Regions from separate parts of the Streptomyces sp. NPDC102270 genome, predicted to be linked through region 1. Evidence: riboswitches for the same ligand, from Rfam matches in the RefSeq annotation. Region 1 holds a riboswitch; each other region holds the start of a gene.

Region 1 (7,768 bases):
TTCGCCAGGGCCGCCTCCTCCGCGTGGATGACCGGGTCGCCGGCCTCCCTGGAGTGGCCGCGGGCGAGTTCCGTCCCGTCGGCCGCCACCACGACCGCGCCCACGCTGAACGCGGTCTCCGAAGGCGGGCACTGCGCCGCCGACTCGCAGGCCAGCGCGAGCCAGTGGTGGTCCGCGGCGGTGGGGAGCGGGCCGGTGCCGGGGGCGGTGGGCTCGTAGCGCATCAGGACCACGTCCTCGATACGGCGGGTCTCCAGCAGGCGCAGTCGGCCGGACTGGTAGCCGCCCGGGCCGAAGAGGCGGGGGGCGTCCGGGGTGCCGACGAAGAGGGGGGCGAGGACCAGCTGCACCTCGTCCGCCAGGCCATGCTGGAGCAGCTGGGTGTGGATCCGGCCGCCGCCCTCCACCATCAGCCGGTCCACTCCACGCTCCTCGTGCAGGTGCTCCAGCAGGCGGCGCCAGTCCAGCTCGGGGCCGAGGGAGACCACGTCGGCCGCCAGACCGAGGGCGCGGGCCCGCTCCGCGCCCTTGTCCGTCGTGAAGACGAGCTTCTCGCCGCCCGTGTGCCAGAAGTTGGCGGCCGGGTCCAGTTCTCCCGAGCCGCTGACCGTGACCTTCAGGGGGTACGGCGGCTTCCCGGCGGCGACCCGGGCCGCGCGGCGCGTCTCGGAGTTGACCAGCAGGCGGGGGTTGTCGGCGCGGATCGTGCCCGCGCCGATGAGGATCGCGTCCACGGAGGCGCGGACCTCGTCGACGCGGTCGAAGTCGGCCGGGCTGGAGAGAAGGAGCCGGTCGGGGCCGGTGTCGTCGAGGTAGCCGTCTAGGGAGACCGCGGCGGAGAGGAGGACGTAGGGGTGGGGCATCGGAGCGGTCCCTCTCGAAAACGGATGGCGGGGCTTGGTTCAAGTTTGAAGCAAACCTACACTGGGGGCATGACGACCCGCTGGCTCAGCCCCGACGAGCAGCGAGCCTGGCGTGCGTACATCGCCGCCTCGCTCCTCCTGGAGGACACCATCGACCGGCAGCTCCAGCAGGAGGCCGGCATGCCCCACCTGTACTACTCCATCCTGGCCAACCTCTCCGAGATCCCGGAGCGGCGGCTGCGGATGACCGAGCTCGCCGAGTTTCTGAAGATCACCCGGCCGCGGCTGACGTACGCCGTCGCCCGACTGGAGAAGGGCGGGCTGGTGCGGCGCGAGAGCTGCCAGTGGGACAAGCGGGGCAGTGTCGCGGTCCTCACCGACGAGGGGATGGCGGTGCTGGAGCGGGCGGCACCGGGACATGTGGACACGGTCCGCACCGCGCTCTTCGACCGGCTCACCCCGGAGCAGGTGGGGCAGCTCGAGGAGATCTTCACGAGCGTCACCGAGGGGCTCCAGGGTGAGGAGGGCGCCTCCGGGGAGGTCCCGTGGCGCCGTCGGTCGTCGCCGTCCTGTTCGTGACGAGCACCATAAGGCGTTGCTTCAAATTTAAAGCATGAGGTAGGGTCTCGATCAGTAGAACTGCTTCAAATCTGAAGCAGGTGTGCCTCCGGAGCGGAGTACCCGCATGACCGACCTGCCCGCCGCCACCCAGCGTTCCCGCGTCCGCGTCCCGCTGCGCTTCGGGGACGGCTACGGCGTGGACGCCGAACTCGTCACCTTCCACGGCCTGGCCGACGGGCGGGAGCACCTCGCCGTCGTCCTCGGCGACCCCGCCCCCGGCACCACCCCGCTGGTGCGGCTGCACTCCGAGTGCCTCACCGGCGATGTCTTCGGCTCCGCACGCTGCGACTGCGGCCCGCAACTGCGCGAGGCGGTCGAGCGCATAGCCGAGCGCGGCGGCGTCCTGCTCTACCTCCGCCAGGAGGGCCGCGGCATCGGCCTCTACAACAAGCTCGACGCGTACGCCCTCCAGGACCAGGGCCTCGACACCTATGCCGCGAACACCGCGCTGGGCCTGCCCGAGGACGCCCGCGACTACACGGCGGCCGCGCAGATGCTCCAGGCCCTGGGGATCGCCGAGCTCGACCTGCTCTCCAACAACCCCGACAAGGCTGGCCAGTTGCGCGACCTCGGCATCGACGTCCGCGACCGGGTGCCCACCGGCGTCTTCACCACCGCCCACAACGTCCGCTACCTGCGCGCGAAGGTCCTGCAGACCCAGCACACGCTGCCGCTGGGGGAGTTGACCGAACTCGGCGTCGGCTGACCGTCACCTGGGCGTGTGCGCGAGATAGGCCAGCACGGCCAGGACCCGCCGGTGGCCGCTGTCGCTCGGCGGCAGGCCCAGCTTGAGGAAGACGTTGCCGATGTGCTTGCTGACCGCGCGTTCGGTGACGACGAGGGTTTTGGCGATGGTCGTGTTGTCGTGGCCCTCGGCCATCAGCTTCAGCACCTCGCGCTCGCGCGGGGTGAGGGAGTCGAGCGGGGTGTCGCGGCGCCGGGTCAGGAGCTCGGTGACGACCTCGGGGTCGAGCGCCGTACCGCCGGCCACCACCCGCTCCAGCGCGTCGAGGAACTCGTCGACCCGGCCGATCCGGTCCTTGAGCAGGTAGCCGACCCCGCTGGTGCCACCGGCCAGCAGCTCGGCGGCGTACGACTCCTCGACGTACTGCGAGAGCACCAGCACCGGGAGTCCCGGGATCCGCTCCCTCGCCTCCAGGGCGGCCCGCAGGCCCTCGTCGCGGAACCCGGGCGGCATCCGCACATCGAGGACGGCCACGTCGGGCCGGTGTTCGAGCAGGGCCGGCAGGATCTCGGGGCCGGTGCCGACGACGGCCACGACCTCGTGCCCGGAGGAGGTCAGCAGAAGGACGAGCCCCTCTCTCAGAAGGGCGTTGTCCTCGGCGATCACCACACGCACGGCAGCTCCACATCGATCACGGTCGGGCCCCCGACGGGGCTGGTCACTTCGAAGGTCCCGTCGAGCGCGGCGACCCGGCGCCGCATACCGAGCAGCCCTGAGCCCGCGGACTCGTCGGCGCCGCCCCGGCCCTCGTCCCGCACCCGCACGGTCAGACCGCGCCGGGTCCTGGCCAGCCGGACCTCGGCCCGGTCGGCGCCGCTGTACTTGGCGACGTTGGTGAGCGACTCGGCCACCACGAAGTAGGCCGCGGCCTCCACCGCCGCGGGCGCCCGGGTGCCCTCGTCCAGGCCGCCGTCGTCCACTCCCACGCCGAGCCCGCTGCTCGCGGCGAGCGCCCGTACCGCGCCGACGAGACCCCGGTCGGTGAGGATCGGCGGGTGGATGCCGCGCACCACCTGCCGCAGCTCCGTCAGCGCCTGTTCGGCCTGGTCCTGGGCGTCGTCCAGCAGTTTGCGGGCGGCGTCGGGGTCCCGCTCGTAGGCCCGCTTGGCGAGTCCGATCCGCATCGACAGCGCCACCAGGTTGGCCTGGGCGCCGTCGTGCAGGTCCCGCTCGATGCGGCGCAGTTCGGCCTCGTGCGCGGCGATCGCGTCGGCCCGGGTCTCCCTCAGCTCCTCGACCCGCCGGGCCAGCCTGGCCTCGGGGGAGGGCATGAGCAGCACGGTCGACCAGCGGGCCTCGGTGTCCGCGAGCCGCACGATCAGCGGCAGGGCGACCGGGGCGCGGCGCAGCGCCCCGGCCCACACGCCGTCGACGACCAGGCCGAGGGGCCACAGCGGGAGGGCGAGGGCGAGGAGGGCGCCGTAGAGATAGTAGGCGAGCATCCAGCGGAGGTCCCTGAGCGTGCCGGGATCCCGCACCGAGATGCGCAGCCGTTCACGCAGGGTGCCGGTCATCGGTGTGTACGCCTCGGGGATCTCCCGGCCCGTCCACAGGGTGGTCAGGTTCCGCTTGGCGCCGGCGATCCGCCGTATCAGCAGCACGGCCTCGGGCAGCAGCCAGCAGCCGACCACGGCGACCGTGCCGATGGCGGCGATCAGCAGCACGGTGATGAAGAGGTACATGCCGAAGCACATCGCCGCGGCCACGACCAGATGCACGGTCGCCACCGCCGCACGCTGCACCGACTTCCACATGCGGCTCACGCTAGACGAACGGCCCCGGGCGCACGGTGTAGCCCGCTACACCATCGGGGCCCGGACGAGGATCACTCCCCGCCGCCGTCCTCGCTCTCGCCATGGCCCTGGTCCCGCACCCAGTTCCTGTGGGCGTTGGACCCTTCACGGCCGGGAGAGAGCTTCAGCACGGTCCCGTCGTGGAACTGCTCCAGGCTCGTCACCACATAGGGCGAGCCGGCCCGCACCGCCAGCCGGATGCCGCCGTTGCCGAACTCCGTCACCCGCAGCGTTCGCCCGCCGGAGAGCGGGATGTCCCGCTCGCCGATCTCCACCGGTCGCTCGTCGGCTGCCGCCATGGTCCCCTCCTGGTTTGGTGAGGGGCGCCACGGTACGCCGCTCCCGGCAGGCGGATCGGACCTGCGCCACACCCGGCCGCCTGGGCCCCGGGCACACCGCCGCCCTGCTGCACACCGGCCGCCGTACGGGAGAGGGAGCCCGCGGACGCCATCGCCGCGGCGACCGCCCATGTCGCCGGGACCGCGCCCACCGGGGTGTGCGGCGGCGAGAACAACCCTGGCGTGGACCACTCTCCGGATGACGTATGCTGGTTACACAACGACGCGGGGTGGAGCAGCTCGGTAGCTCGCTGGGCTCATAACCCAGAGGTCGCAGGTTCAAATCCTGTCCCCGCTACTCACGGCTCAGGGCCGGAGTCCAGTTCACTGGACTCCGGCCCTGAGTGTTTTCCCCTTCGTGACGTGATGTGACGCGGGGTGAGCGCGTGACCGCCCTCCGCGTTACAGCTGACATACCGTCAATGTCCGTGTGGGGCTTGAGTGAAGGTCAACTCGCCCGTTTTTAGGCGTTCATGGGCCGTAAGTCCAGCGTGATTTCGTTAATGATCAAGCGGAACAGCTTGGAATCGGGCCCCCGCGTCTATTAACGTTCGATAACGCAGCGCGGTCGTCCCAGCCGTCACAAGAGACGGCTCCGTGCTCATGCGCCGAATCCCGCAAGGGAACCGGGGAACCACCAACTTGGGGTGAATCGCTCGTACGCCACCGTGGCAGCACGGTCGGTATACGCGCGTAGGAGACCTTCCTGCTCCGAACCCGTCAGCTAACCCGGTAGGCGAGAAGGAAGGAAAGGAGCGCGCCCACGTGGCGTTCAACCCGCCTGCCCCCGAGGCGCCGTACGTCCCGAGCGACACCCTCGTATACGGCGGCTACCGTGCCGACGACGAGGCCCCGCTCGGCGAGTGGAACCCCACCGCGGACTCCCTCGCTCCCGTACGAGGCCGGCATCGCGTCGCCAAGCAGCGTGGCGGAGGGTTCGCCCGTAGCTCCACCGTTCTGGGCGTCGGTGTCATAGCCGCCGTCAGCGCCGGCGGGATGGCCAGCGCCAACACCGGCAAGCCGCCGGTCTCCATCTCCATGCCCGACCTGCCCAACGTGGGCTCGCTCATCTCGGACGACTCGGCCCCCGCCGCGGACGACACGAGCGCCTTCAGCAGCGTCGGCGCCACCACCGCCGACACCGCCAAGGGCACCTCGGACGCCGGTGAGGCGCTGCGCTCGCGCATCCTGGCCCAGGCCGAGCTGCAGCAGGACCAGCTCGACACCAAGGACGCCCAGGCCATCGCGGACGCCGCCGAGAAGGAGGCCGACGCGGCCGCCGCCAAGGCGGAGAAGGAAGCCCAGGAGAAGGCCGCCGCCGCGAAGAAGAAGGCGGAGGAGGCGGCCGCGAAGAAGGCCGAGGCCGCGCGCCTGGCCGAGCTCGCCAAGCAGTACACGCTGCCGACCTCGTCGTACACCATCACCGGGACCTTCGGTCAGGCCGGTTCGCTGTGGTCCTCCGGTTACCACACGGGCCTCGACTTCGCCGCTCCCACGGGCACGCTGATCAAGGCGATCCACAGCGGCACCATCACCGAGGCCGGCTGGGCCGGTTCCTACGGCTACCGCACGATCCTCACCCTCGACGACGGCACCGAGCTGTGGTTCTGCCACCAGTCCTCGATCAGCGTCAGCGTCGGCCAGAAGGTCGGCACCGGTGACGTCATCGGCCGCGTGGGCGCCACGGGCAACGTGACCGGCGCGCACCTGCACCTGGAGGTCCACCCGAACGGCTCGGCCGACGGGATCGACCCGATGGCGTGGCTGCGCGGCAAGGGGCTCACTCCCTGAGGTTTACGGCGATTTTGCGGCCGTGGCGGAAGACCGGGGTCCGGTGCTTGCGTTGACGTAGGACATGACTTCTTCTCCGCTTCGCAAGCTCGGTTCCTCCGACCTCGAGGTCTTTCCGCTCACCCTCGGCGGCAACGTCTTCGGCTGGACCGCCGACGAGGCCACCTCCTTCGACGTTCTCGACGCGTACAACGCGGCCGGCGGCAACTTCGTCGACACGGCCGACTCGTACTCGTCGTGGGCCGAGGGAAACTCCGGCGGCGAGTCCGAGGCAGTCATCGGCAAGTGGCTGGCGGCCCGCGGCAACCGTGACGACGTCGTCATCGCCACGAAGGTCAGCCAGCACCCGCAGTACCAGGGCCTGTCGGCGGCGAACATCAAGGCCGCCGCCGACGCCTCCCTGAAGCGCCTGGGCACCGACCACATCGACCTGTACTACACCCACTTCGACAAGACCGAGGTGCCGGTCGAGGAGATCATCGGCGCGCTGGACGAACTGGTGAAGGCGGGCAAGGTGCGGGCGATCGGCGCCTCCAACATCTCCGCCGCGCGCCTCGCGGAGTCCCTCGCCTTCTCCGACCGCGAGGGCCTCGCGCGCTATGTCGCTCTCCAGCCCCATTACAACCTGGTCTCGCGCGACACGTACGAGGGTGAACTGGAGGCGCTCGCGGCCCGGGAGGGCCTCGCCGCGGTCCCGTACTACGCCCTCGCCTCCGGGTTCCTCACCGGCAAGTACCGCCCCGGTACGACGGTCGACAGTGCGCGGGCCACGGGCGCCGGCAAGCACCTGGACACCGAACGCGGCCGCAAGGTCCTCGCGGCGCTCGACGACATCGCCGAGTCCCACACCGTCCCGGTCGCCACGGTCGCCCTCGCCTGGCTCGCCGCCCAGCCGACGGTCGCGGCCCCGATCGCGTCAGCCCGCACGGTGGAACAGCTGCCGGCGCTGCTGGGCGTGGCCGACCTGACCCTGACGGAGGAGGAGCTGACGCGCCTGACGGAGGCGTCGGCCTGACCCTCCGCCGCACGGTCTATGTGCGGTACGGGTTGTAGGCGGGGTACGGCACCGCCGGGTGGACCGGAGGCGTCGGCTGGGCGGGGTGGCCGGGGTGGCCGTGGTGCGTCGGCTGGGCCGGGTGAGCGGCGTATCCGTACGCCCCGTACACCGGCCAGGGCGGCGCGGCCACCGGTACCGGCGGTGCCGTGATCCGGGCCGCGTGGTCCAGCGCGGGCCGCGCGACATCCCGCCGCCGCCACAGCTCGTGCAGCAACTCCCGCTCCCGTACGACGAAGTCCGCGTTCGCCCGCCCGAGCCGCCCCCGGCGCCGCAGGAACGCCAAGGACGTCGCGTACGCCTCGTACTGCGAGACCGCCCGCGCCGCGGCCCGCCCGCCGAACTGCCGCCGGGCGTAGTCCCGTGCCACCCGCCGCGCCCGCATCGAGCCCAGCACATAGGGCTCGGTCGGCGTCAGCCACCCGGCGACGGCGTACGCGGGCAGCTCCTCGCGCACGGTCTTCAGCTCCCGCTGCCGTGTCCAGATGACCAGCCAGGTCAGCAGCGCGAACGCCGGCACCATGAACATCGCGTACACCGCGAAGAAGCCGTACTCCCCGAAC
Region 2 (7,768 bases), on a different contig from region 1:
CTGGTCTCCAACGACGTCCTCGCCGACATCTCCAAGTACGCCGGTGACACCAAGTCCGAGTTCGCCGCGGGCCTGTGGGGCATGGTCACCCTCGGCTCGGACGCGCTCTACGCGATCCCGCAGGACTCCGGTCCGCTGATGTTCTACTACCGCGAGGACCTCTTCAAGAAGCACGGACTGACCGTCCCGAAGACCTGGACGGAGTTCGCCGAGACCGCCCGCGCCGCCAAGAAGGCCGTCCCGGACGCCTACTTGACCACCTTCTCCGCCAACGACCCCGGTCTGTTCGCGGGCCTCGCCCAGCAGGCCGGCGGCAAGTGGTGGACCGTCGACTCGGCCGGCAAGTGGACCGTCGGCATCGACGACGCCGCCACCAAGCAGGTCGCCGAGTTCTGGGGCGGGCTCGTGCAGGAGGGCGTCATCGACAACCAGCCGATGTACACCCCGGCCTGGAACAACGCCCTTAACAAGGGCACCCACCTGGCCTGGGTCTCCGCCGTCTGGGCGCCCGGGGTGCTGGTCTCCTCCGCGCCCGACACCAAGGGCAAGTGGCGCATGGCCCCGCTGCCGCAGTGGAAGTCGGGCGAGAACGTCACCGGCAGCTGGGGCGGTTCCTCCACCGGTGTCTCCACCGACTCCAAGCACGCCGAGGCCGCCGCCAGGTTCGCCACCTGGCTGAACACCGACCCGGAGGCGCTTGCCGCCCTGGTCAAGGAGGTCGCGATCTACCCGGCCGCGACGAAGGGCCAGTCCGGGGACGTCCTGACCACGCCGGAGTTCTTCTCCCACCAGGCGGACTTCTACACGACGGCCGGCGAGATCGCCGCGACCACCGCCGCCGCGGCCTGGGGCCCCAACGTCAACACGGCCTACACCACCTTCCAGGACGCCTTCGGCAAGGCCACCAAGGCGAAGAAGGAGACCCAGTTCGACTCCGCCCTCGCCACCGTGCAGTCGAAGACCTTCGCCGACATGAAGAAGCAGGGCTTCGAGGTGACCGAGGCATGACCAGCGCTCCGCTCAAGGGCTCCGACCTCATCGAGGCCGGGCCCTTGGCGGACGGCACCGGCACCGCCCCGTCCGTCCGCCCCAGCCGCCCCCGCCGCCGTGGCCGCAGCGCACCGTACTGGTTCCTGGTGCCCACCCTGACCCTGTTCGCCGCCTTCACCGTGGTGCCCATCGGGTACGCGATCTGGCTGAGCCTGCACAAGGTCCGGGTCAAGGGCATCGGCCTCGGCAAGGGCGCCCGCGAGCAGGTGTGGAACGGCATCGGCAACTACACCGACGTCCTGAACGACTCCGAGTTCGGCCACAGCGTGCTGCGCGCCTTCGGATACGGCCTCATCGTCATCCCGACCATGCTGGGCCTCGCGCTGCTGTTCGCGCTGATGCTGGACACCCCGAAGGCACGCAGCGCTCCCTTCGCCCGGCTGATGATCTTCCTGCCGTACGCGGTGCCGGGCATCATCGCCGCCCTCATGTGGGGCTTCCTGTACCTGCCGGACGTCAGCCCCTTCTACTACCTGCTGGACAAGTTCGGCCTCCCGCAGCCTGACCTGTTCGACGGCGGCAACCTGTACCTCTCCTTCGCCAACATCGCGGTCTGGGGCGGCACCGGCTTCAACATGATCGTCATCTACACCGCCCTCAGGGCGATCCCGGCGGACATCTACGAGGCGGCCAGGATCGACGGCGCGACCAATCTGAGCATCGCCCTGAAGATCAAGATCCCGATCGTGATGCCCTCCCTGGTGCTCACCTTCTTCTTCTCGGTGATCGCCACCCTCCAGGTCTTCACCGAGCCGATGGCACTCAAGCCGCTCACCAACGGCCTGCCCAGCTCGTGGAGCCCGCTGATGGCCATCTACGACAAGGCCTTCCTCCAGTCCGACATCTACGGCGCCTCCGCCACCGCGGTCGTCCTGGCCCTGGCCACGTTCGTCCTCTCCTTCACCCTGCTGCGCATCTCCGACCGCTACACCCGGGAGGACCGGGCATGACTCCCCTCACCCTCACCGCCAGGCCCAAGGGCGGCCGCACCGCCTGGGTGCCCACGATCGTCCTGATCCTCGGCGCGCTGTACTGCCTGATCCCCATCGCCTGGGTGGTCGTCGCGGCGACCAAGGACCGGTCGGAGCTCTTCTCCACCTTCACCCTCGCCCCCGGCACCGGCCTCTTCCAGAACCTGAGTGACCTCACCGCCTACCGCGACGGCATCTTCTGGCGCTGGATGGCCAACTCGGCCTTCTACGCCGGTCTCGGCGCCCTGCTCTCCGCCGCGGTCTCCGCCGCCGGCGGCTACGCGCTCGGCCGCTACAGCTTCCGCGGCCGTGAGGCGGTCTTCAAGATGATCCTGGCCGGCGTCCTGGTGCCGTCCATCGTGCTGGCCGTACCGCAGTACCTGCTGCTGTCGAAGCTCGGCATGGCCGACTCGTACTGGTCGATGCTGCTGCCGTCGATCCTGTCGCCGTACGGCGTCTACCTGGTCCGCATCTACGCCGCCGCGTCCGTGCCCGCCGAGCTCATGGAGGCCGCCCGCATGGACGGCGCCAGCGAGTGGAGGATCTTCTCGCGGATCGCCGTACCGATGATGATGCCCGGGCTGATCACGGTGTTCCTCTTCCAGTTCGTCGGCATCTGGAACAACTTCCTGCTGCCCTTCGTCATGTTGGCCGACGACGAGAAGTTCCCGATCACTCTCGGCCTGTACACGCTGCTCGCCCAGGGCGCCTCGCAGCCCGCGCTCTACACCCTGGTCATCACCGGATGTCTGCTGGCGATCCTGCCGCTGATCGGGCTCTTCCTGGTGATCCAGCGGTTCTGGTCGCTGGACCTGATGAGCGGCGCGGTCAAGGCCTGAGGCCCCGGACCACTTTCACGAACGAGGAACATGACCACCAGCGCGAACGGACGCCGCAAGCCACCGACCATCCACGACGTGGCCCGGGAGGCGGGCGTCTCGCGGGGCACCGTCTCCCGCTTCCTGAACGGCGGCCACTACGTCTCGCCCGCCGCCCGGCGGGCGGTCGAGGCCGCCGTCAGGAAGACCGGCTACGTGGTCAACCGGCACGCCCGCAGCCTCAGTACGGGCCGGTCGGACTCGGTGGCGTTCCTGCTGACCGAGCCGCAGGAGAAGTTCTTCGAGGACCCCAACTTCAACATCCTGCTGCGCGGTTGCACCGAGCGGCTCGCCCAGCACGACATCCCGCTGCTGCTGATGCTGGCCGAGAGCGACGACGACCGGCGCCGGCTGACCCGGTACATCACCTCGGGTCACGTCGACGGGGTGCTGCTGCTCTCCAACCACAGCGGTGACCCGGTCGCGGCCGAACTGCACCACGCGGGGATCCCGTTGGTGGTCTGCGGCAAGCCGATAGGGCGGGGGACCAAGGTCAGTTACGTGGCCGCCGCCGACCGGGAGGGCGCGCAGGACATGGTCCGCCATCTCCTCGCGGGCGGCCGCCGCCGCATCGGCATGGTCACCGGGCCGCTGGACATGCCGGGCGGCCCCGACCGCCTCGGTGGCTACCGGGATGTCCTCGCCGAGGCGGGCCTGCCCTACGACCCGGCGCTCGTCGTCGAGGGCGACTTCCGGCGCAGCGGCGGTGAACGGGCGGCCCGCCGACTGCTGGCCCAGGCCCCGGACCTGGACGCGGTGTTCGTCGCCTCGGACCTCATGGCCCTCGGGGTCGTGGGCGTCCTTCAGCAGGCCGGGCGTTCGGTCCCGGAGGACATCGCAGTCGGCGGCTTCGACGACTCCCCGGCGGCCACCGCCATCACCCCCGCCCTCACCACCATGCGCCAGCCCTTCGACCGCATCAGCGCCGAGATGGTCCGCATGCTGCTGGCCCAGATCGCGGGCGAGGACACGGCCGGAGTGATCCTCCCCACGGAACTGGTGGTACGGGACTCCGCGTAGCGCTCCGCCGAGGCGCGGTGCGGTGGCGGGCGCCCGCACGACGCAGGTGGGGGCGAGGCGAGGCATGGTGACGCGGCGCACGGCGGCCCGGCCGTTGCGCACCGCTCCCTGTCCAGCCGCCGCGTCAACAGGGCGGAGCCGCAACGGACATGCCCCGGCCCGGCCTGCCCGGTCTCGTGGCGCATACCGGCGGGCCGTCCCGCGCCGCCGCACCCCCGGAACCGGAACTGCCGTCAACGGATGTGAAAGCAGGAGCCGTCCGGTTCGCGTCGAGTCGCGGGGGCCAACCATCCGTATTCTCTGATCATGGCCGCCTCCACCGCATATTCACTCATCGCCACCGACCTGGACGGCACGCTGCTCCGCGCCGACGACACCGTCTCGGACCGGTCGCTGGCCGCGCTCGCGAAGGTGGCGGAGAGTGGAGCCCGGCATCTCGTCGTGACGGGACGGCCGGCGCCCAGAGTGCGGTCCCTGCTCGACGACCTCGGCAGTACGGGGCTCGCGGTGTGCGGACAGGGCGCGCAGGTGTACGACGCCGGCGCGGACCGGCTGCTCTGGTCGGTGACCCTGGACCGGGAGCTGGCCGAGACCGCGCTCGGCAAGATCGAGGCCGAGGTCGGGCAGGTGTACGCGGCCGTGGACCAGGACGGTGTCGAGGGGCTCACGCTCATCGAGCCCGGCTATCTGATGCCCCACCCGACCCTGCCCGCCGTACGGGTGGGCAGGCGCGACGACCTGTGGTGCGAGCCGATCAGCAAGGTGTTGCTGCGCCATCCCTACCTGTCCGACGACGAGTTGGCGGTCACGGCGCGTGCGGTGGTGAGCTCGCTGGCGACGGTCACCATGTCGGGGCCCGGGACCGTCGAACTCCAGCCATGCGGCGTCACCAAGGCGACCGGCCTCGCGCTGGCCGCCCGGCACCTGGGTCTGGGCCCCGAGGTGACGATCGCCTTCGGGGACATGCCCAACGACATCCCCATGTTCGACTGGGCGGCCCGTGGTGTGGCGATGGCCAACGCCCACCCCGAACTCAGGGGCGTGGCCGACGAGGTGACCCTGTCGAACGAGGACGACGGCGTCGCCGTCGTCCTCGAAAGACTGTTCCGTGCGGCGTAGTTCCTAGTACGCGCCAAACACGTTGTCGATGGACCCGTACCGCTGGGCCGCGTAGTTGCAGGCCGCGGTGATGTTGGCCACCGGGTCGTACGGGTCCCACGAGGTGTTGGCCACGTGGTACGCGTTGAAGGTCGGGTCGATCACCTGGAGCAGGCCCTTGGAGGGCGTGCCGGCCACCGCGTTGGAGTCCCAGAGGTTGATGGCGTAGGGGTTGCCGGAGGACTCGCGGATGACGTTGCGGTAGATGCCGTCGTAGGAGCCGGGAATCCCGTGCTCCGCCATGACGGCGAGGGAGGCCCGGATCCAGCCGTCGAGGGTGTTGGAGTAGCCGAGCGTGGTCGCGGTCTGCACGGTCGGGGTGGCCGCGGACGCGGTGGTGGCGCCGATGAGGGGGAGCGCGAGTACGGCGGCCCCGGTGCCGGCGACGGCGAGCTTGCGGACGAGACGGCTGGTGCGGGTACGTCGGTGCTGAGCGGCAGCGGACATGGTGAAGTTCCTCTCCGTCGCCTGCGAGGTGAGCTGTCGGGTTCGGGCGGGAGATGCCCGGCCACGCCTACGAAAGGCGTGACTTCACCCCAAGCCGTGCCGGTATGTCCGAAGACGCCCGGTCCGGCGGTCAACCTGGTTCCCCCGCTCCTGCCATGGTTCTCGGTGGGTGTACGGGCGGTGGCAGGATTCGGCGTCCGCCCGACAGGCCGGGAACGTATGCGAGAGCACATGTCCGGAACAAGTGGCGAATTCACATGAGGTGCCTATTGACCTTGGTAGGAGGCATTTGAGGTACTTGATCCTTTGCGTTCGCCAAGCCTCAACTCGCGCACGGGCAAAGGCGGATCAGTGCATTCCGGTTTCATGCCGGTTCACCAGCACAAGTGGGTCAAGTCACACTGGAGTGCAAGGGGTGCAAAAGGGGCAAGAAGTCTCAACTCATGTTCAACCGGCAGCCCGTGGGATTCGCTGCTCCCGCGCCCGTCCCGCAATGGCGGCCGATTCCGTACAAGTCGGTAGATATTTGTTCTTATCAGATGATCGAAAACATACCGGCCGTGATCCGATACCGCCCGGCATGGACGGGGCGGGCGCTATCGGTGATCCAAAGGTGACCGGATACGCTGACTTGAGTGATGGCAGCGACCTATCGACATTCCGTGTGACCGCCAGTAGACACCAGCAGACAGGAGACCCCTCGTGACCGTCGTCGGGCCGTTCGGGCTGAGCGTGCGGGACCAGGCTCTGGAAGCCGATGTCCAGGCCGGATTGACGGCTGTCGAGGAGGGACTGCTCGAGGCCACCAAGAGCGAGGTCCCCTTCATCACGGAGGCCGCCCAGCACCTGGTGCGAGCGGGCGGAAAGCGGTTTCGGCCGTTGCTCGTGATGCTCGCCGCCCAGTTCGGTGACCCCTATGCGCCGGGCCTGGTGCCGTCCGCCGTAGTGGTGGAGCTGACCCACCTCGCGACCCTTTACCACGACGACGTCATGGACGAGGCCGAGGTCAGGCGGGGCGTCGACAGCGCCAACACCCGCTGGGGCAACTCGGTGGCCGTGCTGACGGGCGACTTCCTGTTCGCGCGCGCCTCGCACATCCTGGCCGACCTCGGGCCCGAGGCGGTCCGGGTGCAGTCGGAGGCGTTCGAGCGCCTGGTCACCGGCCAGATCCTGGAGACGGCCGGGCCGCAGGACGGCCGCGATCCGGTCGAGCACTACCTCGACGTGCTCGGCGGCAAGACGGGCTCCCTGGTCGCGGTCTCGTGCCGCTTCGGGGCCATGATGTCGGGCGCCGACGAGACCGTCGTGGACGTCCTGACCCAGTACGGCGAGCGCCTCGGTGTCGCCTTCCAGCTCGCCGACGACGTGCTGGACATCGCCTCCGACTCCCGCGAGTCCGGCAAGACGCCGGGCACCGACCTGCGCGAGGGCATCCCCACGATGCCCGTGCTGCGGCTGCGGGAGCGGGCCGCCCGGCTCGGCCTTGCCGAGGACATCGCCCTGTGCGAGCTGCTCGACTCCGACCTCACGGACGACGCCCGGCTCGCGGAGGCGCTGGCGGCCCTGCGCACGCACCCCGCGCTGGAGCAGGCCCGCCGGGACACCGTGCGCTACGCGCAGGACGCGCGCGCGGCCCTGGCACCGCTGCGGGAGTGCGACGCGAAGGCGGCGCTGATGGAGCTGTGCGACGCGGTGGTGCATCGAGCGGGCTAGGCCGGCCGCCCGACAGAGCGAACGCCCCCTACGGGTCGGAGGGGGCGTCGGCATGTCGTGTCATACCCCAGGTGTACACGGAGTTGGCTCCGAGGTCTGACGCATTCTCATGGCCGATTTGGTCAGATGGACATCACGGAAAACACCACTCCTCACCGATTCGGGTGAGAATGGCGGCTACGGGTGGATGCATCTGAGTGGACAGCCGCCGCCGACGACGGAGGTAAGGCACATATGGCACCGTACGAATCCGACGACAGCGTGACCGCCGCGGACGCCGAAGAGCTGCGTTCCGCGCGCCGGCGCAAGGCCGCGCGGTACGTCGTACCGGCCACGGTGGTGGGAGTCGCGGCGGCGACCATCGGGCTCGTCCCGGCGCTCGCCGACTCCGGCGACCCCAACCTGCCGAAGATCAGCGCACAGGAACTCATCGAGAAGATCGCCGCGTCGGACGTGCAGCAGCTGTCCGGCACCGTGAAGATCACCACCGATCTCGGTCTGCCGGACCTCGGCGGCCTGGAGAACTCGCTC
Region 3 (7,768 bases), on a different contig from region 1:
CGACGTCATGGACGACGCGCACAGCGGTGGCGGACTGATGTGGGACTTCGGAAAGACGCTGGTGAAGCAGGCGGTGGCCAACCGGTAACGGCTCCACCCGAGAGGCTTTTGCCTCTGAGGCAAGAAATTTGCCGCAGAGGCAAGTCTCCGGCTCAATGGAGGTATGACCTCCCCGGAAGCCTTCACGGAGCTGCCCTCGGTGGCTCCCCAGCTTCGCGCGCTGCGCCGTCGCGCCTCACTCACCCTGGAGGCGGCGGCCGGTGCCGCGGGGCTGTCTCCCGCCCATCTCTCCCGGCTGGAGACCGGACAGCGCCAGCCCTCGCTGCCAATGCTGCTCGCGCTGGCCCGTATCTACGGTACGACGGTCTCGGAACTTCTCGGTGAGACGGCCGCCGATCGTGACGCGGTGGTCCGCGCCGCCGACATGGAACCCACCGAGGCGGGCGGCTGGACCTACGTCCAGGCGGGTGCGGCCGGCCGTGGAATGCAGGCCCTGCGCGTGCAGGTGCCGCACGGCTCCCAGGGCGACATCGTGCGCGTGCATCCCGGCGAGGAATGGCTGTATGTCCTCAAGGGGCGGCTCAGGCTCCGCCTCGGGGACACCACGCACCAGCTCGGCCCTGGCGACAGCGCGCACTTCGACTCGCTGACCCCGCACCGCATCGCCGCCCTGGACCCCGACGGCGTCGAGCTCCTGTTCGTCCACACCCTGCTGCAGAGTCCCACGGCCACGCTGTGCCTGGGCCCCACCCCTGGAGACACGCCATGAGCGACATGGAAGAGAAGTTCCCCCGCGCCCTGTGGGTGCGCCTGATCATCTACCTCGCGGTCGGCCACGTCTTCGCGGCCTTCATCTACTTCCTCTTCGAGGTGGGAGCCGGGCAGTAGCCGCCGTACGCCTCAGTCGAGCAGCCGCTCCCGCAGCCGCTCACGGATCTCGGGGGTCAGGCCGAGGCCCTCTTCCAGATACGCCTCGACACTGCCCCACGTCTCCTCGATGGTCGCGAAAGCCGCCGTCAGATACTCGGCGCGGGCCTCGAACAGGGGGCTGAGCAGCTCCATGACCTCGGGGGAGTAGGCGTCGGCGGAGGTGCTGGTGCGCCGCACCTTGTAGCGGCGGTGCTTGGCGTTCGACTCCAGGTAGTCGGCGATGATCGCCTCACGCTCCACGCCCAGGGCGAGCAGGGTCACGGCGACGGCCAGACCCGCGCGGTCCTTGCCGGCAGCGCAGTGCATGAGAGCGGGCACGCTGTCCTCGGCGAGGGAGTGCAGCACCTGGGAGTGCTGGGCGGTGCGCTCCTTGATCATCGTGCGGTAGGAGTTGGTCATGCGCTCCGCCGCCTTGCCGTCACCGAGGAGCTCGCGCAGCTGCTCTATGTCGCCGTCGCGGACCATCTTCCAGAACCAGGTGCCCTCCGCCGGGTCGCTCAGCGGCAGGTTCACATTGGTGACGCCCGGCAGCTCGACGTCGGGGCCCTCCAGCTTCTGGTCCGCCGTGTTGCGGAAGTCGAAGATCGTGTGCAGGCCGAGCGAGGACAGGAAGGCCGCGTCGTCCTCCGTCGCGTGCGCGAGGTGGCCGCTGCGGAACAGCACTCCGTACCGCACCCGCCGCCCGTCCGCCGTCGGCAGCCCGCCCACGTCGCGGAAGTTGCGCACACCTGCCAGCTCGGGTTCGGTCGACGGGATCTGCTGCGTCACGGGGGGTCCTCCCAGCCAGGTTCCGTCGGCGCGGCTCGCCGGCGGAGGCACGCTCTCGACGATACGACATGATTCCTGGGGCAATGAGTTGTCCACAGGGCCGGCAACGACTTGTCCACAGCCGTTGCCACCAGGGCCGGTGCCCGCTGATGATGTTGGGGCCTGAGTGCACCTGTTGGCACCTGTTCGATCCTGTGAGGAAGCGCCATGCTGGAGATCGCCGAGAACGGCCGTACGTGGATTCTGTCCGGGCCGGCCAGCAGTTACGCCCTGCACCTCACCGCCGAGGACGAACTGCTGCACCTGCACTGGGGTCCGAGGATCACCCTGGCTGACGCCGAGGCCCTCGCCGTCCGTCCGCTGCCCGAGTACTGGCCCTTCGAGTCCCCGCTCGACGGACGCGAGGAGTACCCCGTCGAGGGCGGCCCCCGCTTCACCCGCCCCGCCCTGTCCGTGCGCACCGACGAGCGGCGCGGCACCGAGTGGAGCTTCGAGGCGTACGACACCGAGGGCGACGAGCTGCGGCTGCGGTTCCGCGACGGCGGGCTGGCCATCACGCTGCACTACCGGATGCGCGACGACGTCCTGGAGCGCTGGGTGACCCTGGACAACCAGGGGCAGGACCCGGTCGAGCTGCTGCGCGCCGACTCCGCCACCTGGACCCTGCCCGACCGCGAGGACGGCTGGCGGCTGTCCCAGCTGCACGGCCGCTGGGCCGCCGAGTCCCTGCTCACCCGGTCCCCCCTCACCTACGGCGAGAAGGTCATCGGCAGCCGCCGCGGCCACACCGGGCACCAGCACCTGCCGTGGGTCGCCCTCGACACCGACGCCACCGAGGAGCACGGCGAGGTCTACGGCGTCGCCCTCGGCTGGTCGGGGTCCTGGCGGATCGCCGTGGCGCAACTGCCCGACGCGCGCGTACAGATCACCGGCGGCGCCGGATACGACGACTCGGGTCTGTTCCGGCTGGCGGCCGGGGAGTCCTTCACGACACCCGTCTTCGCCGGACTCTGGAGCGACGGCGGCTTCGGCGGCGCGAGCCGCACCTGGCACGCCTACCAGCGGGCCCACGTCATCCCGCACGCGGACCAGGACCGGCCCGTGCTGTTCAACTCCTGGGAGGCCACGAACTTCGACATCTCCGAGGAGCAGCAGCGCACCCTGGCCCGGCGGGCCGCGGCGATGGGCGTCGAGCTGTTCGTGGTCGACGACGGCTGGTTCGGTGCCCGCACCAGCGACCGGGCCGGGCTCGGCGACTGGACGCCCAACCCCGACCGCTTCCCCGCCGGCCTCAAGCCGCTCGCCGACTACGTGCGCACCCTCGGCATGCAGTTCGGCATCTGGGTCGAGCCGGAGATGATCAATCCTGACAGCGAGCTGTACCGCGCCCACCCGGACTGGGTGCAGTACCAGACGGGACGGAAGCGGACGGAGTTCCGCAACCAGCTCGTACTGAACCTCGCGCGCGAGGACGTCCAGGAGTACCTGTGGGAGCAGCTCGACGCTCTCCTCTCCTCGGCCCCGATCGACTATGTGAAGTGGGACTTCAACCGCTGCTTCACGGACACGGGCTGGCCCGGTGAGTCCTACCCGCAGCGCCTGTGGGTGGACCATGTACGCGGCTTCTACACCCTCTTGGACCGGTTGCGGGAGGCCCACCCGGGCGTGGCCTTCGAGTCGTGCTCGGGGGGCGGCGGCCGGATCGACCTCGGGGTGCTCAGCCGCACCGACCAGGTGTGGACCTCGGACAACACCGACCCGCTCGACCGGCTCGCCATCCAGCACGGCTTCAGCCAGATCCATCCCGCGCGTGTGATGGCCGCGTGGGTGACCGACAGTCCCAACACCCAGCTCAACGACCGGGTGAGCTCGCTGCGATTCCGGTTCGTCAGCGCGATGGCCGGGGTGCTGGGGGTCGGCGGGGACCTCGCGGAGTGGACCGAGGAGGAGCTCGCCGAAGCCGCTCGGTGGGTGGGTCTCTACAAGGAGATCCGGCCTGTGGTGCAGCGCGGCGACCTGTACCGGCTTCGGCCTCCGCAGGGCGGGCTGAGCGCGGTGCAGTACCTCCTCGGGGACGAGACCGTCGTCCTCGCCTGGCTGCAGGCGCAGAAGTACGGCGAGCCCGTCCCCTCGCTGCGGCTGCGCGGGCTCGACCCGACAGTGTCGTACGAATGCCTCGAAACGGGCGAAGTGCACCGAGGTGCCGTATTGCTTCATCACGGACTTCGTACCGGTTTGCGCGGCGACCTCGATGCGACGGTTATCCGACTGCGTCGCATCTAGGGCTTGTGCCCGAATTGGCAGGTTCTCTCCCAACTCCTTTCGGTTTGAGGGTTCCTGTGAATTCGTGACGTGAGCAGCGTCATATCCGTGACGGTGTGTCGCCCGTCATGTTCACGTAATTCGCAGGTTTTCCAAGGGGATTCGGGTCGGGAGAAGGGCGTCCGATTCACGCAGGGTGACCGGTAATTCTCATACGGGATCAATGGGAACGCAGGCAAAGGGAACCCTTCACTTGTCCCTTTGCGTCTTGCTCGCTTACGTTCACCCCCGATCCGGTCGGACGCCCAATCCTGCCGCCGAGCGGATTCCCCACACTCACCCACCCGTGCAAGGCAGGAGCGGGGGACCCACAGGTAAAACCGCCTGTTCCGGTCTCCGGAACGGCTTGGGGTTAAGGCGCGTCCAGGCGCGTCCGGGCATCTCCAGCCCGCACCCGACAGCTCACCTCGCAGGCGCCGGAGAGGAATTCGTCATGCCCGCGAAGGGTAAGCACCGCCGTCCGAAGTCCCAGCGCTTCACCCGTTCGATAGCCGTCGCCGGAACCGGGGGCGCCGCGCTCGCCCTCCCGCTCATGGGGGCCACCGGCGCGCACGCCGCCACTCCCCAGTCCGTGTCGGAAAAGGCCGTTCAGTCGCTTCCGGTCGCGCAGAAGTCCGCCGAAAAGACGGCCGCGAAGAAGACCTCGACAGTGCGCACCTATTCGGTGCGCGTCGGCGACTATCTTTCGAAGATCGCTGATGAGCAGAACGTCAGCGGTGGTTGGAAGAAGCTGTACGCCGACAACCGTTCGGCGATCGGAGACGACCCGTCGCTGATCCATCCCGGTCTGAAGCTCTCGATCGGCAAGAAGGCCAGGACGAGCACGACGAAGACCGAGTCCTCTGCTTCGTCCTCGGCGAAGACCGAGAAGGCCGAGTCGAAGAAGTCCTCCTCGAACTCGACGGCCGCCACCCAGAGCGCCGCCACCACCAGCTCCAGCGGCTACACCCTTCCGGTCACCGGCGCCACGATCGGCACCGGCTACCGCGTGGCGGGCAGCATGTGGTCCAGCGGCTACCACACCGGCGTCGACTTCGTCGTCCCGACCGGCACCTCGCTCAAGGCCGTGGCCGCGGGCACGGTCGTCTCCGCGGGTTGGGGCGGCGCCTACGGCAACCAGGTCGTCATCAAGCTGAACGACGGCTACTACGCGCAGTACGCCCACCTGTCCCAGCTCTCCGTCTCGGCCGGCCAGACCGTGACCGAGGGCCAGCAGATCGGCCTCTCCGGCGCGACCGGCAACGTCACCGGCCCGCACCTGCACTTCGAGATCCGCACGACGCCGGACTACGGCTCCGACGTGGACCCCGTCGCCTACCTCCGCTCGAAGGGTGTCGCCGTCGGCTGACGATCCTCCTGTGCCACCGGAGGCCGGACCCCGATCCCCGGGTCCGGCCTCCGGTGTTTCCTCATGATCACTTCGTTGCGTTCTTGTGGCGGTCGCAACGTCAACATTCCTGATGATGGGCCTATTCCTGGTTTGGCCAACACTTTAGGAGTGGCTTATCTCACCGCCCGTCAAGCTCTTCTTACGGTCGCGTAGGTCACATTCGAAGGTGAATCATGAACGGCTGTGGCAGACGATTCGAAGAACGACAGCAGCTCAGTGATCGGGTCGTACGTGGCGGTGGGGGACAGCTTCACCGAGGGCGTCGGCGACCTCGGCCCCGACGGGGCGTTCGTCGGCTGGGCCGACCGGTTCGCGGTGCTTCTCGCGGACCGGCGGCCCGAGGGCGATTTCAGGTACAGCAATCTCGCCGTACGCGGGAAGCTCCTCGACCAGATCGTCGAGGACCAGCTTCCGCAGGCCGTCGAACTGGCACCGGACCTGGTGTCGTTCTGCGCCGGCGGCAACGACATCCTCCGGCCCGGTACCGACCCCGACGAGGTCGCCGAACGCTTCGAGCGGGCCGTGGCCCGGCTCACGCAGGCGTGCGGCACCGTCATGGTGACGACCGGCTTCGACACCCGTGGTGTGCCCGTGCTCAAGCATCTGCGCGGCAAGATCGCCACGTACAACGGACATGTGCGGGCCGTCGCCGACCGGTACGGGTGCCCGGTGCTCGACCTGTGGTCCCTGAAGACCATCCAGGACCGGCGGGCCTGGGACGGCGACCGGCTGCATCTCTCCCCTGAGGGGCACACGCGTGTGGCGCTCCGTGCGGGACAGGTGCTGGGACTGGAGGTGCCGGCGGATCCCGACCAGCCCTGGCCGCCGCTTCCCCCGCGCGGGCCGCTGGACGTGCGGCGGGACGATGTGCACTGGGCCCGGGAGTTTCTGGTGCCGTGGATCGGGCGTCGGCTGCGCGGCGAGTCCTCCGGGGACCACGTGACGGCCAAGGGCGTGCTGTCGCCGGACGACATCAAGAGCCGGATCGCTCCGGTGGCCTGAGTCGTGTGCGAGGCCGGTGCCGGGCGGGACGGATCTCGCCCGGCGGCCGCCGTGAGGCCCTCCGCCCGGGCGACCCGGCCCGCGTGTCGCAGCTACTCGGACCTCGTGCCGTCCAGGCCGAGTTCCCGTGCCAGGGCCTCGTCCACCCACTCCTGGGCCCGGGACCTGGCCACCGCGCCCGCGTAGGACGTCAGTTGGACGGCCAGGCCGTCCAGGAGGGCGGTGAGGCGCAGGGCGGTGGCTTCCGGGTCCGGGCAGGAGAACTCGCCCGCGGCCACGCCCTCGGCGATCACCTCCGTGAGCGCCGCCTTCCAGCGTCTGTCCAGGTCACGAATGACCTCCTGGAGCGCCGGCTCACGCAGGGCCACCGCCCAGCCCTCGATCCACAGCCGCCAGCCCTTGGCCTGGCCTGTCGGGGCGTACCAGCGCACGGCCGACCGGAGCCGGCGCAGGGCGCTCGTGCGGCGGCCGAGGAGCTTGCGCAGATGGGCCAGGTCGTCCTCGGCGGCGTAGGTGAAGGCGGCGGCGACCAGCTTCTCCTTCGTGGAGAAGTGATAGAGCACCAGGGCGTTGCTCACCCCGAGCGCCGAGGCCACGTCGGCGATCCTGACGGCCGCGACGCCCCGCGTCTCGATCTGCTCGATGGCGGCCCGCAGCAGCTCCTCGCGCCGCTCCGCCACTGTCAACCGCACTCTCGCCACGGGATCACCCTAGCCGTCCCCCTGCGGGTCCTCGCGCGTCGGGCCAGGTCAGCGGTACCAGCCGAACCGCTCCGCGATCACCGGCAGCCGGTCCGCGACCAGTGCGTGCGCGGCGGCGCGCGGTGAGGTGCCGTCCGCCTCGGCGCGCGCCAGCAACTGCCCGACCAGGGCGCGCATGGAACGTCCAATGTGCGCGAAGGCCTCGTCCGGATCCGCGCCGATGTCGCCGAACAGGGTCCACCACCACCAGGCGTTCGTCCCGGAGTTGACCACGACGTCCGGCAGTACGGTCACCCCGCGCGCGGCCAGCAGAGCCTCCGCCGCGGGCAGGACGGGCATGTTGGCCGCCTCGACGATCCAACGCGCCCGGATCCGTTCCTGGTTCCCGGTGTCGATCGCGTACGAGACGGCCGCAGGCACGAGTACCTCGGCGTCGAGCGACAGCCAGGCCTCACCGGGCAGTTCGCGGTCGGCGGGGCGCAGGGCGGAGCGGTCCACGGTGCCGTAGGCGTCCCGGGCGGCCAGCAGCGCCTCGACGTCGAGCCCTGCCGCGTTGAAGATCGTGCCCTTGATGTCGGCGACGGCCACGACCGTCAGCCCCGCGCGCGTGAGGAAGCGGGCCGTGGCCCCGCCCATGGTGCCAAGCCCCTGCACG
Region 4 (7,768 bases), on a different contig from region 1:
TTCCCGGCAGGCTGGCGGGACTCTCCCTGGCCCTCCTGAAGGCGACCACGCTCGAGATCGCGATCCTCGCGGGACATCTCCTCCTGTATCCGTCCGGCATCGTCCAGGAGCGCCGTTCCCCCCTGCCCCCGCTCCCGGAGGACGGCGCCGCACAGCTGCCGACGGAGGCCAAGCCCCCGGTCGTCCTGCTGCACGGCTTCATCGACAACCGTTCGGTCTTCGTGCTCCTGCGCCGCAGCCTCGCCCAGCACGGCAGGCAGCAGGTCGAGTCGCTCAACTACTCCCCGCTGACCTGCGACATCCGCGCCGCGGCTGAGCTCCTCGGCCGGCACATAGAGGGGATCTGCGAGCGCACGGGCAGCGAGCGGGTCGACGTCGTCGGGCACAGCCTCGGCGGCCTGATCGCGCGGTACTACGTGCAGCGTCTCGGCGGCGACACCCGGGTCCGCACGCTGGTGACGCTCGGCACCCCGCACTCGGGCACCCGGGTGGCGCCACTGGCGAACGCGCACCCCATCGTGCGCCAGATGCGCCCCGGCTCGGAGTTGCTCGAGGAGCTCACTGAGCCGGCCCCGGGCTGCCGTACGCACTTCGTCAGCTTCTGGAGCGACCTCGACCACCTGATGGATCCGCTGGAGACCGCCTGCATCGACCATGAGGACCTGATGGTGGAGAACGTCCGGGTGAGCGGGATCGGGCATCTCGCCCTGCCCGTGCATCCCGCCGTCGCGAACGGCATACGGCAGGTGCTCGACACCGCGCGAGCCGGGGAGGAGACGGCCGGCCGCGCGGGCGGACTGACCGTGGCGTAACGGTCGTATCGGCCACCGGACACCAGCCGCCAACTGCTCCTCACCCAGTCCGCCGACCGCTCCTCACCCAGTCCGCCGCCAGCGCGTCACACAGGCCTCCGACAGCGCTCCGACAGCCGACTGACCACGGACCAACATCGAACACTCTTCGAACACAGAGCCAAAGTCCAGCCCGCGCTCCCCCGAAACACGTCCGAATGCCCGTTTCCTGCGCGCCCAAAACCAGTTGAAGATTGTCGCGCCCGCATACCGCCGGGTACAGTCACCGCACTGCTCTGGCAGCCCCTGTTGTCGAGGCGAAAGAGAAGTTGGTGAACGACCGTCACCCGTCGGGGACCATGACCACCCCGGCTCCGGCCTCCGACGCCGACTCGTCGTACGGCACCCAGGAGGCCCAGTACGGCGACTTCACCACGTACGGCGGCTATGACGCCACTGGTTTCGACGCCCTGGGCACGACCGGCGCCCACGCCACCGGCACCTTCGAGACCGACCCGCTCTTCGGCAACATGCCGGCCGACACCACCGGTTCGTACGACTCCTCGACGTGGAACACCGGCGGTCACCAGACCCTGAACTACGACATGTACGCGGCCCAGCACCACGCCGCCTACGACACCGGCGCGTACGACGCCACGCAGTGGGGCGCCGACCAGCAGCAGCTCGCCGCGATCCCGCCGCAGGCCCGCAGCGTCGATCACAGCGGACAGTGGGACGCCAGTTCCTGGCACCAGCCCGACCAGTCCGCGGGCCCGGCCGACCAGACCCAGCACTGGGAATGGGGCACGCAGGCCTTCGACACCGGGACGTACGACGCCACGCAGTGGAACTCCGACGGCACGGCGGCCGACCCGCAGCCGACCGCCACCTTCGAGCAGGCCGGGTACGACGAGACCCACGCGTACGGCGAGGCGAACCCTTACGGCGACGCCTACGCCGAACACACCTTGCACGACGGCGAGTCGAACGCCACTACGGACACGGCCACCACCGACACCGGCGAGATGCCCGCCGTCCTCGACGCCGACGCCCCGCTCCTGGACGACCAGGAAGAGGCCCCCCGAGCCGCGGCGCCCGCCCCCGGCTCCCGCGTCGCCGCGCGCAACGCGGGCCGCTCCCGCCGCCGTATGCCCGCCAAGCGCTCCGCGCTGCTGACGATCGCCGTCCCCTCGGCGTGTGTCATGGGGGTCGCCGGGATCGCCGCCGCCTCGGTCGGCACGCTGACCGGCGACGACAAAGACACCTCGACGACCCTCGCGGACACGAGCGCCGTCAAGCCGGCCATCGCGAACAACAAGCTGGACACCCAGCTCGAGAGCCTCAGGGCCGGTGCCGACGACTTCGCCGACCGGGCCAGCCGCACACAGGAACGCATCGACCTCAAGACCCAGCAACTGGCCGAGAAGAGGAAAGCTGCGGAGGAGGCGGCCCGCAAGGAGCGGCTGCGCCCGAAGTTCGCGCTTCCGGTCGCGCAGCGGGGGCTCAGCGCCTACTTCGGCCAGGCCGGCGTCAACTGGATGTCCGTCCACACCGGCATCGACTTCCCGGTGTCGTACGGCACGACGGTGCTGGCCGCGACCGACGGCACCGTCCGGACGCAGTGGAACAGCGCGTACGGCAACATGATGGTCGTGACGGCGAAGGACGGCACCGAGACGTGGTACTGCCACCTCTCGAGCTACCGCGTCGCCTCCGGTACGACGGTCAAAGCCGGCGACCCGATCGCCTACTCCGGCAACTCCGGCAACTCGACCGGACCCCACCTGCACTTCGAGGTGCACCCCGCAGGCGGTTCGGCCATAGACCCCCTGCCGTGGCTGCGCAGCCACGGGCTGGACCCGACGTAACCTCTCGGACCCAGCCCGCCCCTTTGCGGAGCTACAGCTTCTCCACCGGCGCGTACCGCAGCAGCAGCCGCTTCGGCTTGGCCTCCCCGAAGTCGATCGTCGCCTCGGCGTTCGCGCCCGTGCCCTTCACCCCGACCACCGTGCCCAGACCGAACTGGTCGTGGGTGACACGGTCGCCGACTGCCAGGGACACCACCGGCTTCTCCGAGGTCCTGCGCGTCGCGAAGCCGGACGCGCCCGACGCCGAGGAGCGGGAACGGGACGACGACAGCGAGGCGGCGACCCCCGAGACCGGCCCCGCAGGAGCGCCGGCCGCCCCCGTGCGCTTCCAGTCCACGTGCTGCGCCGGGATCTCCTCCAGGAAGCGGGAGGGCGGGTTGTACGACGGCTGCCCCCACGCGCTGCGCAGGGAGGACCGGGTCAGGTACAGCCGCTCACGCGCGCGCGTGATGCCGACGTAGGCCAGGCGCCGCTCCTCCTCCAGTTCCTTCGTCTGGCCGAGGGCGCGCATGTGCGGGAAGACGCCGTCCTCCATGCCGGTGAGGAAGACGACCGGGAACTCCAGGCCCTTGGCGGTGTGCAGGGTCATCAGGGTGATGACGCCGGAGCCGTCCTCGTCCTCGTCGGGGATCTGGTCGGAGTCGGCGACGAGCGCGACCCGCTCCAGGAAGTCGGAGAGCGAGCCGGTCTCCTCGCCCTCGCCGGACTCCTGCTCGAACTCCAGGGCCACGGCGGCGAGTTCCTGGAGGTTCTCGATGCGGGTCTCGTCCTGCGGGTCGGTGGAGGCCTGCAACTCGGCGAGATAGCCGGTGCGTTCGAGGACGGCTTCCAGGACGGTCGCCGGGCCCGCGCCGGACTCGACGATCGTACGGAGCTCCTCCATCAGCACGTTGAACCGCTTCACGGCGTTGGTCGAGCGCGCGGCCATGCCGTACGCCTCGTCGACGCGCTTGAGTGCCTGCGGGAAGCTGATCTTCTCGCGCTGGGACAGGGCGTCGATCATCGCCTCGGCCCGGTCGCCGATGCCGCGCTTGGGGACGTTGAGGATCCGGCGCAGCGGCACGGAGTCCTCCGGGTTGGCGAGAACGCGCAGGTAGGCCAGGACGTCCCGGACCTCCTTGCGCTCGTAGAAGCGGACGCCGCCGACGACCTTGTAGGGCAGGCCGACGCGGATGAAGACCTCTTCGAAGACACGGGACTGCGCGTTGGTGCGGTAGAAGACGGCGACATCGCCGGCCTTCGCGTCACCCGCGTCCGTGAGGCGGTCTATCTCGTCGGCGACGAACTGCGCCTCGTCGTGCTCGGTGTCGGCGACATAGCCGGTGATGCGCGCGCCCGCGCCCGCGTTGGTCCACAGGTTCTTGGGGCGGCGCGACTCGTTGCGCTCGATGACGGCGTTGGCGGCGGTGAGGATCGTCTGGGTGGAGCGGTAGTTCTGCTCCAGGAGGATCGTCGTCGCGTCCGGGTAGTCCTCCTCGAACTGGAGGATGTTGCGGATGGTCGCGCCGCGGAAGGCGTAGATCGACTGGTCGGCGTCACCGACGACACAGAGCTCGGCGGGCGGCAGGTCGTGCTCGCTCGGCGGCACGTCCACCGGGTGCTCGGAGGTCCCGACCAGCTCCCTGACCAGCGCGTACTGCGCGTGGTTGGTGTCCTGGTACTCGTCGACGAGGACGTGCCGGAAGCGGCGGCGGTAGTGCTCGGAGACGTCGGGGAACGCCCGGAGCAGGTTGACCGTCGTCATGATCAGGTCGTCGAAGTCGAGGGCGTTCGCCTCGCGGAGGCGCGACTGGTACATGGCGTAGGCCTGGGCGAGGGTCTTCTCGAAGCCGTCGGTGGCCTGGGCGGCGAAGTCCTCCTCGTCGATCAGCTCGTTCTTCAGGTTGCTGATCTTGGCGCTGAAGGACTTCGGGGGGTAGCGCTTGGGGTCGAGGTCCAGATCGCGGCAGACCAGGGCCATGAGCCGCTTGGAGTCGGCGGCGTCGTAGATCGAGAAGGAAGAGGTGAACCCGAGCTTCTTCGACTCCCTCCGCAGGATCCGCACGCACGCGCTGTGGAAGGTCATGACCCACATCGCGTTCGCGCGCGGGCCCACGAGCTGCTCGACGCGCTCCTTCATCTCGCCCGCGGCCTTGTTGGTGAAGGTGATCGCGAGGATCTGGCCCGGGTGGACATTGCGCTCGCCGAGGAGGTGGGCGATGCGGTGGGTGAGCACCCGGGTCTTGCCGGAACCGGCGCCGGCCACGATGAGCAGCGGGGTGCCGGAGTGCACGACGGCCGCGCGCTGGTTCTCGTTCAGCCCCTCCAGGAGCGCGGCCGGGTCCACCACCGGGCGCGGGGCGCCGTCGCGGTAGTAGGCGTCCCGGTCCGGGGGCACGTCGAACTTCCCACCGAACAGGTCGTCCGGAACGGGTTCCGGCACGTGGTCGTCCTCGGGCGGCGGCGGGGGCTCCTCCGCATGCCCGCGAGGGGCCTGGAGGTCCGCCAGGAAGCTGTCGTCAAAGAGGCTGCTCATCGCTCTCCGAGTCTAGGGTGCCCCACTGACAGCCCGCCGCCGCCCTGAGAACATCCACCCTGCCGTCACGGTCCGTGACGGGCCCCGGACCGACGTGCCGTGCCCGGAGCGCCAGGAACGGCGAACACCCCCTCACCACGACAGATCACCCCGAATCCCCGCCATGGAGCGACGCCCGCGACGAAGGTCACGAAAATGTATCGGGCATATCGACCAGCAACCTTCACATGGGCCACACCCGTTGGCTACCGTTCCGGGCAGGCCGTACGACCCCCTCCGGCGAACGTCGCCGGGCCGCACGGCCTCCGCCGAGTCCGCAGGCGCCGCCGCGCGCCCGGAGCCGGGGACCCACCGAACCCGGGGTGAATCGGCCGACTCCCGCCCACGGGAGCGCCGTAGGGCAACCCTTCCCGCCCGAACCCGACAGCTAACCCGGTAGGCGGAGCACGGAAGGAGTCGCCTCCCTTGGCGTCGCACCGCAAGTCGCGTCCCGTCGGTACGCGCGCAGCAGGCATACGGACCCCGGCCTTCGCGACGGCCGCCCTCACCTCCGTGGCCCTGCTGTCCCAGTCGGCGAACGCCGCGCCGGCCGATGACAAGCCGAGTCTCGAAGAGGTCGAGAAGAAGGTCGACGACCTCTACCGCCAGGCCGAGTCGGCGACCGACACCTACAACGCGGCCAAGGAGAAAACGGCCAAGCAGCGCAAGCAGGTCGAGACGCTCCTGGAGGACGTCGCCCAGCGCACCCAGAAGCTCAACGAGGCACGGGAGGAACTCGGTTCCTTCGCCGCGGCCCAGTACCGCACCGGTGCCGCCGCGCCCGACACGGCGACCTTCCTGCTCGCCGACACCCCGCAGGACTACTTCGACCAGACGCAGCTGATGGGCCGCTTGACGAGCCGCCAGAAGGGCGCGGTCGACGATTACGTCTCCGAGCAGTCCGCGGCGATGAAGAAGCGCCAGGAGGCCTCCCAGAGCCTTCAGGCGCTCACCGACACGCAGAGCAACCTGAGGACCGCCAAGGCGACCGTCCAGAAGAAGCTCGCCGACGCGCGCGAGCTTTTGTCGGAACTGACCGCCCAGGAGAAGGCGCGTCTCGCGGCGATCGAGAAGCGCGAGCAGCAGGAGGCGGCCCGCAGGGCGGCGGAGCTGGCGCGGCAGCAGGAGGCGGCGGAGAAGGCCGCCCAGGAGACCGCCCAGAAGGCCACCGGCCCGCAGGTGAGCACGTCGACGGCGGCCGACTCCTCGTACGCCACCAGGGCCGCCAAGGCCCTCGCCTTCGCCCGCGCGCAGATCGGCAAGCCGTACGTCTGGGGCGCCACCGGCCCCGACTCCTACGACTGCTCAGGGCTCACCCAGGCCGCCTGGAAGGCCGCCGGCGTCGACCTCCCCCGCGTCACCTACGACCAGGTCGGTGCCGGCACCACGGTCTCCCTGGCCGACGCCCAACCCGGTGACCTGGTCTTCTTCTACGACGACATCAGCCACGTCGGTCTCTACATCGGCAACGGCATGATGATCCACGCCCCCAAGCCGGGCGCGTACGTCCGCGAGGAGTCGATCTACTACGACGGTGAGTCGGGGATCCACAGCGTGGTGCGCCCCGCCTGAGGCCGTCGGGGCGGTGCGGTCGGCTCCGCCCGTACCGCGGTCAGGTCCACAGCACCGCGATGAAGATGTTGGCCGAGGTCAGCGCGCCGACCAGGCCGAACAGGCCCTTGTCCACCTTCTCGTCGTCCCGTTTCACATAGACGAGGCCGAGGATCACGATCAGCAGGGCCAGCTTCACGCCGATCTTGATGTTGTTGACGTGCTGGTCGTCGGCCTGGTTGAGGCCGACCAGGATCATCCCGGTGACCAGCATCGTCGCGGCGCCGTGCAGCATCGCGGGGACGAACCGGGCGGCGCCCTGGCCCATCGCCTTCATCTGGGTGAGGAAGCCGCCGAGCAGCGCGGCGATGCCGATGATGTGCAGGCCGACGAAGAGATGGATGAGTACGTCCATGAGGCCGGAGCCTATGCCGGAGCCCGAGGGGCACGCGCACCGGGCCCTGTGAACGGATCTCGCATATATGCGGCCTTTAGCACTCCACGCCTGCCGTGCGCTCCGGAATCCCTACTTCGGTCAGCGCACCGCGCGAAGTCGACGGCGCCACCCCGGCATCACGGTCACCTTCGGTCACCCGGCGGTCCCCTGGCGGCAGTTCCGCACAACGCGTTACCTCCCGGACACGCTCAGGTTTAGCGTCCTCCCTCAGGTGACCGGCTCCCCACCGCCGCCCGGGCCAGGGGCGGCAGTCGGCCACCACCGCCGAGAAGGTCCGGCGGCGGCCTGCTCCCCCTGTGCGGGCCGTCGCCGGACGCGCACACCGCCCCGGGCGGGTCGTACGGCCGCTCATCCCTGGCGTTCGTACGTCCCGGAGCCCCGGGGCGGGCGATCGCAGGAAAGGACGTGCAGTCCACGTGGCAGCGCACCGCAAGCCCCGCAGCCGCTCGGCCGGCGGCCATACGGTCCGTACGGCAGCGACCATCGCCCTCGCGGGGGCGGCGACCGCGACGGGCTTCGACGGGATCGGACACGCCGAGCCGCAGCT

The links. A riboswitch is a leader RNA that binds a small molecule or an ion and turns the genes downstream of it on or off. The one in region 1 is predicted to bind cyclic di-AMP.
Region 2: another riboswitch for cyclic di-AMP. It lies ahead of ACIRP7_RS09500 (transglycosylase SLT domain-containing protein); the one in region 1 lies ahead of ACIRP7_RS12595 (M23 family metallopeptidase).
Region 3: another riboswitch for cyclic di-AMP. It lies ahead of ACIRP7_RS23965 (peptidoglycan DD-metalloendopeptidase family protein); the one in region 1 lies ahead of ACIRP7_RS12595 (M23 family metallopeptidase).
Region 4: another riboswitch for cyclic di-AMP. It lies ahead of ACIRP7_RS08470 (NlpC/P60 family protein); the one in region 1 lies ahead of ACIRP7_RS12595 (M23 family metallopeptidase).

Annotation. Positions count from the first base shown of each region.
Region 1 covers NZ_JBIWLX010000005.1:482,476-490,243, forward strand. Annotated here, with positions in the region: gene ACIRP7_RS12560 (dihydrofolate reductase family protein) at 1-863, opposite strand, end outside; gene ACIRP7_RS12565 (MarR family winged helix-turn-helix transcriptional regulator) at 933-1,442, shown strand; gene ribA (GTP cyclohydrolase II) at 1,549-2,190, shown strand; gene ACIRP7_RS12575 (response regulator) at 2,194-2,844, opposite strand; gene ACIRP7_RS12580 (histidine kinase) at 2,832-3,983, opposite strand; gene ACIRP7_RS12585 (hypothetical protein) at 4,055-4,321, opposite strand; tRNA gene ACIRP7_RS12590 (tRNA-Met) at 4,585-4,658, shown strand; cyclic di-AMP (ydaO/yuaA leader) riboswitch at 4,957-5,114, shown strand; gene ACIRP7_RS12595 (M23 family metallopeptidase) at 5,126-6,151, shown strand; gene ACIRP7_RS12600 (aldo/keto reductase) at 6,216-7,166, shown strand; gene ACIRP7_RS12605 (PrsW family intramembrane metalloprotease) at 7,183-7,768, opposite strand, start outside.
Region 2 covers NZ_JBIWLX010000004.1:362,097-369,864, reverse strand. Annotated here, with positions in the region: gene ACIRP7_RS09525 (ABC transporter substrate-binding protein) at 1-1,008, shown strand, start outside; gene ACIRP7_RS09520 (sugar ABC transporter permease) at 1,005-2,000, shown strand; gene ACIRP7_RS09515 (carbohydrate ABC transporter permease) at 1,997-2,860, shown strand; gene ACIRP7_RS09510 (LacI family DNA-binding transcriptional regulator) at 2,891-3,919, shown strand; gene ACIRP7_RS09505 (HAD family hydrolase) at 4,226-5,038, shown strand; gene ACIRP7_RS09500 (transglycosylase SLT domain-containing protein) at 5,042-5,524, opposite strand; cyclic di-AMP (ydaO/yuaA leader) riboswitch at 5,530-5,702, opposite strand; gene ACIRP7_RS09495 (polyprenyl synthetase family protein) at 6,227-7,237, shown strand; gene ACIRP7_RS09490 (outer membrane lipoprotein carrier protein LolA) at 7,472-7,768, shown strand, end outside.
Region 3 covers NZ_JBIWLX010000011.1:105,808-113,575, forward strand. Annotated here, with positions in the region: gene ACIRP7_RS23940 (aspartate aminotransferase family protein) at 1-88, shown strand, start outside; gene ACIRP7_RS23945 (helix-turn-helix domain-containing protein) at 164-769, shown strand; gene ACIRP7_RS23950 (DUF6126 family protein) at 766-888, shown strand; gene ACIRP7_RS23955 (tyrosine-protein phosphatase) at 901-1,698, opposite strand; gene ACIRP7_RS23960 (alpha-galactosidase) at 1,906-3,981, shown strand; cyclic di-AMP (ydaO/yuaA leader) riboswitch at 4,288-4,449, shown strand; gene ACIRP7_RS23965 (peptidoglycan DD-metalloendopeptidase family protein) at 4,454-5,368, shown strand; gene ACIRP7_RS23970 (SGNH/GDSL hydrolase family protein) at 5,627-6,412, shown strand; gene ACIRP7_RS23975 (TetR/AcrR family transcriptional regulator) at 6,505-7,113, opposite strand; gene ACIRP7_RS23980 (Glu/Leu/Phe/Val dehydrogenase dimerization domain-containing protein) at 7,162-7,768, opposite strand, start outside.
Region 4 covers NZ_JBIWLX010000004.1:145,771-153,538, forward strand. Annotated here, with positions in the region: gene ACIRP7_RS08455 (lipase family alpha/beta hydrolase) at 1-812, shown strand, start outside; gene ACIRP7_RS08460 (M23 family metallopeptidase) at 1,124-2,659, shown strand; gene pcrA (DNA helicase PcrA) at 2,691-5,174, opposite strand; cyclic di-AMP (ydaO/yuaA leader) riboswitch at 5,486-5,631, shown strand; gene ACIRP7_RS08470 (NlpC/P60 family protein) at 5,640-6,785, shown strand; gene ACIRP7_RS08475 (hypothetical protein) at 6,826-7,179, opposite strand; gene ACIRP7_RS08480 (NlpC/P60 family protein) at 7,638-7,768, shown strand, end outside.